DNA from 2 places in the Actinomadura meridiana genome. Region 2 is predicted to be linked to the other one. Evidence: riboswitches for the same ligand, from Rfam matches in the RefSeq annotation. Region 2 holds a riboswitch; the other holds the start of a gene.
The links. A riboswitch is a leader RNA that binds a small molecule or an ion and turns the genes downstream of it on or off. The one in region 2 is predicted to bind S-adenosylmethionine.
Positions count from the first base shown of each region.

Region 1: it holds a riboswitch for S-adenosylmethionine, as region 2 does, so the genes downstream of both, ABD808_RS25320 (GNAT family N-acetyltransferase) here and thrC (threonine synthase) in region 2, are expected to answer to the same signal.

Region 1 covers NZ_BAABAS010000019.1:100,326-103,636, forward strand. The annotation lists partial or broken gene ABD808_RS25315 (response regulator) at 294-962, shown strand; gene ABD808_RS25320 (GNAT family N-acetyltransferase) at 1,240-1,857, opposite strand; SAM riboswitch class I at 1,865-1,953, opposite strand; partial or broken gene ABD808_RS25325 (ATP-binding protein) at 2,117-2,323, opposite strand; partial or broken gene ABD808_RS25330 (helix-turn-helix domain-containing protein) at 2,331-2,519, shown strand; gene ABD808_RS38615 (hypothetical protein) at 2,660-2,938, opposite strand.
Region 2 covers NZ_BAABAS010000011.1:5,595-8,905, reverse strand. The annotation lists gene ABD808_RS19555 (alpha,alpha-trehalose-phosphate synthase (UDP-forming)) at 125-1,582, opposite strand; SAM riboswitch class I at 1,767-1,908, shown strand; gene thrC (threonine synthase) at 1,924-3,168, shown strand; gene ABD808_RS19545 (MoaD/ThiS family protein) at 3,180-3,311, shown strand, end outside.

The DNA of each region.
Region 1 (3,311 bases), on a different contig from region 2:
CGTCCTCCAAAGCGGCCCCGGCCTGATCTTCAGCTCGACGAGCACTTCGCGTTTGGACCGCGTTAGAACCAGCACGGGCGATCTCGGGCACCCTCAGGCCGCCGACCATGTTTCGCAGCGGTGGTACCGGCCAGGCATGAAGGCGGAGCGGGCGAAGACAAAGCTTGACGACTACGTCACTGCTTCACGGCGGTACCGAGCCGAGCTCACGGCCCGAGATTGCCACTGTCGCCGTCGACGAGGTGTGGGACGCTAGCAACGTTGGGACGTTGGACGACGGCATGATGAAGTGCATGGTGGAACGTTCTCTTCGGGTGGTCCTGGCCGAAGACTCGGTCGTCCTGCGTGACGGCATGGTGGAGTTGCTGTCCGCGCGGGGCTGCGTGGTCGTCGCGGCGGTCAGCTGCGCGGAGGACCTTCTGGCGGCGGCTGCGGAGCACGGCCCGGACGTCGCCCGTCGTGGACATCCGGATGCCGCCCTCGCACACCGACGAGGGCATCCGTGCCGCCCTTGAGCTGCGGGAACGTTGGCCGGATGTCGGCATCCTCGTCTTCTCCCACCACGTGGAGGCGATCCTGGCAGAGCGGCTGCTGTCGGCCGGCGCCGCCGGAGTGGGCTACCTGCTCAAGGAGCGGGTGGCCCGTACCGCCGAGCTGGTCGACGCTCTGCACCGGGTGGCCACGGGAGGGACGGTGCCCGATCCGGAGATCGTCGCGGGCTGCTGCGGGGCGGCGCCCGGCGGAGCCGGATCGGCTCGCTCGCCCCGAGGGAGCGGGAGGTGCTCGACCTCATGGCGCAGGGCCACTCGAACCGGTCCATCGCCCGGCACCTCGTCGTCACGGAGCGGGCGGTGGAGAAGCACGCGGCCGCCATCTTCATGAAGTTCGACCTGTCCCCCACCGAGTCCGACAACCGCCGGGTCAAGGCGGTGCTCACCTACCTGACCGGGGACGGTACGTGATCCACGCGGGTCCGGCGCCGCGGCCCGCGACGTAACCATGCCGTCGAGAACGGGCACCGTTTGTCGATGGATTCGGGCACCAGTTGGTGATCGACGGGCGGAGAATGTCGTTGAGTTTGGGCACCACTTCGGGTCCGAGAGGAGCGCGGTTGGGAGCTTGTTGCGTCCGGCCGGACCGACACGTGGCTCACCGAACTGACGCATTCGCTCACCTGCGTCAGGTTCGATGAGACATGCCAGTCGGGTCGCTGGCCCGTCCCATGGCGCCGGTCCCGAACTACCCCGTGCTCACGGTGGTGAGGCGAGCATGCAGCGTCGACTTCACGGTCGGCCATTCAGCAGCGACCACGGAGAACATGGCCGAATCTCGCAGCATCCCCGCTTCGCCGGGCGCCCACGAGGGCGACCAGTTGCGCAACACGCCCTCGAAGCGTGCGCCGAGGCGCTCAATCGCCCGACGTGACCTCTCGTTGCGGGCGTCGGTCTTGAGGTCGACGCGGGCCACGCCCAGCGTCTCGAACGCATAGGTGAACAGGAGGAATTTCGCCTCGACGTTGATCCCGGCGCCCTGTGCCGATGCCCCGAGCCATGTCCAACCGATCTCGATGGCGCGAAGGTCATGCCGTTCCGGCCACGTTCGGGGATTCCAGAACGCAGTGCATCCCACCGCCCTCCCGTCCCGTATCCGAACCTGCGCGAAGGGAGTCAGCCCCTCACGAGTGAGCTGGGCCGCTAGGTACTGCTCGACCTCGGCGGCACGGGGAACCACGGTGAACTCGTAGGAGGAACGATCCTCCTCTGCCGCCCGTGCCAGATCCGACGCGTGCCTCATCGCCAGTGGCTCCAGTCGAACGGACGATCCATGGAGCACGGGAACATCGAGCGGCACGCTCATTGGGCTCTCCTCATCGTTCCTGGCGTTGGCACCTTTCCCTTGGGGAGGTTGCCGGACCGTCAATGGGCCAGGTCCCTCGGATCCTCTGGATGATCTCGGTAGAGAGATCGTGCCTTAGTGCGAAGACGACGTCAAACACGGTTGGCTGCGTCCGAGAGGCTCCTGCAGGAGCACGCGATCGGCCCGGTTCTGCCTCTGTCAGATTCGGTGACCGTGGCAGGCGTTCGGGCCAGCCGGCGTTATGTTCTGCTCGGGCGCGGGTCTGGGCGAGGCGGTACGAGTCGGTGCCGGTTTCGATGATGTTGTCGCCGAAGGTGAGCCGGTCGACGATGGCGGCGCAGAGACGGGGATCGGCGAAGGTCTTGGTCCAGCCGCCGAAGCTGTCGTTGGAGGCGATGGCCAAACTGTTCTTCTCCTCCCGCTCGGTCAAAGCCTGGAACAGCAGCTCGGCGCCGCGGCGGTCCAGTAGCAATAAAGGCGCCGATCCGGCCCGAGGAGGTCGCCCGTGCTCCCTTCCGCTGGAGGACCGGGTGTTTCTGGTGGGGGCCGACTGGCGGACGGGACTGACGATGCGCGAGCTCGCCCCGCTGTCTGGCATCTCGAAATCCGCGGCCAACCGCGTCATCGACCACCTGGGCCCTTTGCTGGCGCTGCACCCACAAGCGGTTCCGAAGCAGGCGGGGCCAGCTGCGGCATCGGGGGGAGATTGCTGGCTTGCGGCGTCGGCGCGCTGGGCAAGGATCGCCACTGCTGACCATTTACCATCAGCACCGATCGTGCGCTCCTATCACGCTGCAATGCTTCAACACGCGTTCGACCTGAGACCGCCCACCTGGGCGGTTACGGTCTGGTCCTCGGCCGCCGTCACCGGGGGGGCGGCCATGGCGTTGATGCCCTTGCGCCAGGCGCCGTGCCCGGTCAGGCCGTCGTGGCTCGCGGCGCAGACCTCGTCCGGGGTGCAGAACCCGGTCAGCAGGATCAGCGCGGAGCGGGTGGTGTAGTCGAACGCGGCCTCCAGGCCGGGGAAGATCGACCCGAGCAAGGCCCGGAGCCGGTTGACGTGGCGGCCCCAGTCGGCCATCAGGCTCTCGCGATATCCGGTCAGCCGGGTCAGCTCGGCCTAAGCGGATGAAAAGGGGTCATTGATCGCGAGTGCCTCCTCCTGTGGCGTCGCGAGCGCGCGGGCCGGAGGGCTACTTGGCCAGGCGATGACGGCGGCGTCGACATTTCGTGTCCTCGGACCCTTCGCGGGATCGGCGGGATGTTCTCATCCACGTGCCCGGTTCCAACGGCCTTTTGGCCGGGCTATCCGGTCGCCATCGAGGTCGACAAATTCCGTCTCCGCCTCCCCAAGGGGAGTGCGTGCTCGACGCAGCCTCCGCGGCACGACCCGAGCGGTTTCGCGACGTCGCCACCCGGCCCGGGCTGCCCGACCGTCCACCGTCGAGCCACGG
Region 2 (3,311 bases):
GCGCGGCGGACTTGCCGAGCGCGGCGGGGCTAGTCCAGTGCGGCGGGTCTGCCGAGTTCGGCGAGTTAGTCGAGCGCGGCGGCGTTAGTCGAGCGCGGCAGGGGTTAGTCGAGCGCGGCGGGGGTTAGTCGAGGGCGGCGAGTTGGTCGGCGAACCAGGTTCGCGGGGGTAGGGCGGTCGCGGCGGTGGTGAGGCGGGCGCAGCGTTCGGACCGTTCGCGGCGTGTCATCAACAGGGCGCGGTGCAGGGTCTCGGCGGTCTGGGACACGTCGTAGGGGTTGACCACCAGGGCGTCGCCGGACAGTTCCGCCGCCGCGCCCGCCTCCCTGGACAGCACCAGCGCGCAGCCGCGTTCCGACAGGACGGGCCCCTCCTTCGCGACCAGGTTCATCCCGTCCCGGATCGGGTTGACCAGCAGCACGTCGGCGAGGCGGAGGGCGGCCAGCGAACGCGGATAGTCGTCGTTCACCTGCAAGATCAGCGGATCCCAGGCGGCGGTGCCGAACTCGTCGGTGATCTGCTTCGCCATCCGCTGGACGGACGCGGTGTATTCGCGGTATTCGGTCAGGTCGTACCGGGACGGGTAGGCGAACGCGAGATGGACCACCCGGCCACGCCACTCGGGATGGTTGACGAGCAACTCCCGGTAGGCGGCGAGCCCGCGCACGATGTTCTTCGACAGCTCCGTCCGGTCGACCCGCACGATGAGCTGACGTTCGCCCACCTGTTCACGCAGCCCGCGAGCCCGTTCCACGACATCCTGCTCAGCGGCGCGTTCACGCAACGCCGTCCCGTCGACCCCGAGACCATGCACGCCCACCTGGGTGACGTGCCCCGAGCAGGCGACGGTACGGGCGGCACGGTCAACACGTGCTCCCGGCAGCAGCTCGCAACAGTCGAGGAACGCGGACGCCCACCGCTCGGTGAGAAACCCCGCGTGATCAGCGCCAAGGATGCCCAGCAGGATCTCCGCGCCCATGTCGTCCGGCAGCAGACCGAAGTACTCAGGCGGAGCCCACGGAGTGTGCGAAAAATGCACGATCCTCAAGTCAGGACGCCGTTCGCGCAGCATTCGCGGTGCCAGCGACAGGTGGTAGTCCTGGATCGCGGCCTTGGCACCCGGTGCCGCGTCGCGTGCCAGAGCGTCCGCGAACGCCGCGTTGTACGCCTCGTAGGACTGCCAGTCGCGGCGGGCACGAGCGTCGAAATGTGGGCTGCGCGGAGTGTCGTACAAGAGATGGTGGACGAACCACAGCGTCGAGTTGGCCACGGCGTTGTACGCGCGGTGGAACGTCCCCGGCGGGATGTCGAGCATCCGCACGGCCGCGCCGCCGGTCTCGTGCCCGGCGAGGTCGATGCGGCCGTCCGGTGCTCGGCGCGCGGCCTCCCGGTCGGCCTCGCCCAGGGCCGCGCACACCCACAGCACGTCCGGCCCCTCCCCGGACGTTCCACGCGCCGCGCCGGTGACGGCGGCCAGGCCGGACACCAGCCCGCCGCCGCCGCGCCGCATGGTCAGCCCGCCGTCGTCCGACAGCGAGAACGAGACCGGTCCGCGGTTCGATGCCACCAGCACTTGGCTCATAACGGCAGGGTCTCAGTTGCCGCCGAGCCGCCACACGGCGCCCCGCGCGGTCGTCGCCGACCCGCGTGCGTGATCAAGAACGCACCCGGGTAACGTCCCGAGCGATGGACCCGGTCTGTCTGGCATCCGGTCAGATCAGGTAAAGTCACCCATGGGCGTTCAAAGCGCCACAACAACTGAATATTGCTCATCCAGAGGGGTGGAGGGACCGGCCCTGCGAAGCCCCGGCAACCACTCGGCTGACGCGCGCTCGCGATCCTGCGAGGCCGGCCGGGAGATGGTGCCAACTCCGGCCTGCGACCAGGGTGGCGCAGGAAAGATGGGGGAAAGGCCTCGCCCGCATGGCAATCACGCCTGCCACCGACCTCGGAACAGCCACCGCTCTCGTCTGCCGCGAATGCGGCTCGACGCGCGACCTCGGGCCCTACTACGCCTGCGAAGAGTGTTTCGGCCCACTGGAGATCAAGTACGACTTCGGTGACCTGACCCGCGCCGACATCGAGTCGGGGCCGCGGAACATCTGGCGGTACCGGCGGCTGCTGCCCGTCCCGTCCACCGTTGTGAACTCGCCCAACACCGAACCCGGCTTCACCCGGCTCGTCCGCGCCGACAACCTCGCCGAGAGCCTCGGCCTCCAGAGCCTGTGGGTGAAGGACGACAGCGGCAACCCGACCCACTCGTTCAAGGACCGCGTCGTCGCCGTGGCGCTCGCCGCCGCCCGCGAACTCGGCTTCAAGGTGCTGGCCTGCCCGTCCACCGGCAACCTCGCCAACGCCGTCGCCGCCGCCGCGGCCCGCGCCGGGATCCGCAGCGCCGTGTTCGTGCCGTCCAACCTCGAAGCGCAGAAGATCATCACGACGGCCGTGTACGGCGGGACGTTCGTCACCGTCGACGGCAACTACGACGACGTCAACCGGCTCGCCTCGGAGATCGCCGGTGAGCAGGACGACTGGGCGTTCGTCAACGTCAACGTCCGGCCCTACTACGCCGAGGGCTCCAAGACCCTCGGCTACGAGATCGCCGAACAGCTCGGCTGGCGGCTGCCCGACCAGATCGTCGTCCCGGTCGCGTCCGGCTCCCAGCTCACCAAGATCGACAAGGCGTTCCAGGAGCTGATCAAGCTCGGTCTCGTCGAGGACAGGCCGTACCGCGTCTTCGGCGCCCAGGCCACCGGCTGCGCCCCCGTCGCCGCCGCCTTCAAGGCCGGCCACGACGTCATCCGTCCGGTGAAGCCCGACACGATCGCCAAGTCGCTCGCGATCGGCAACCCGGCCGACGGCCCCTACGTCCTGGACGTCACCCGCCGCACCAACGGCGCCGTCGAGGACGTCAGCGACGCCGAGGTCGTCGAGGGGATCCGGTTGCTCGCCCGCACCGAGGGCATCTTCGGCGAGACCGCGGGCGGCGTCACCGTCGCGTCCCTCCGCAAGCTGATCGAGTCCGGGACGCTGGACCCGTCCGCCGAAACCGTCATCATCAACTCGGGGGACGGGCTGAAGACCCTGGACGCCGTCGCGCCGGTCGTCGCGCCGTCCGCGAACATCGCACCGTCCCTCGAAGCGTTCCGCGCCGCGGGCCTCGCCTGAAAAGGAGCATCATGAGCAGCGTGTCCGTCCGTATCCCGACCATCCTGCGGACCTACACCGGCGGCGAATCCGAGGTGAAGGCGGAGGGCGACACCCTCCGCGCCGTCGTCGCCGACCTGGAGGCCAGCCACTCCGGCATCTCC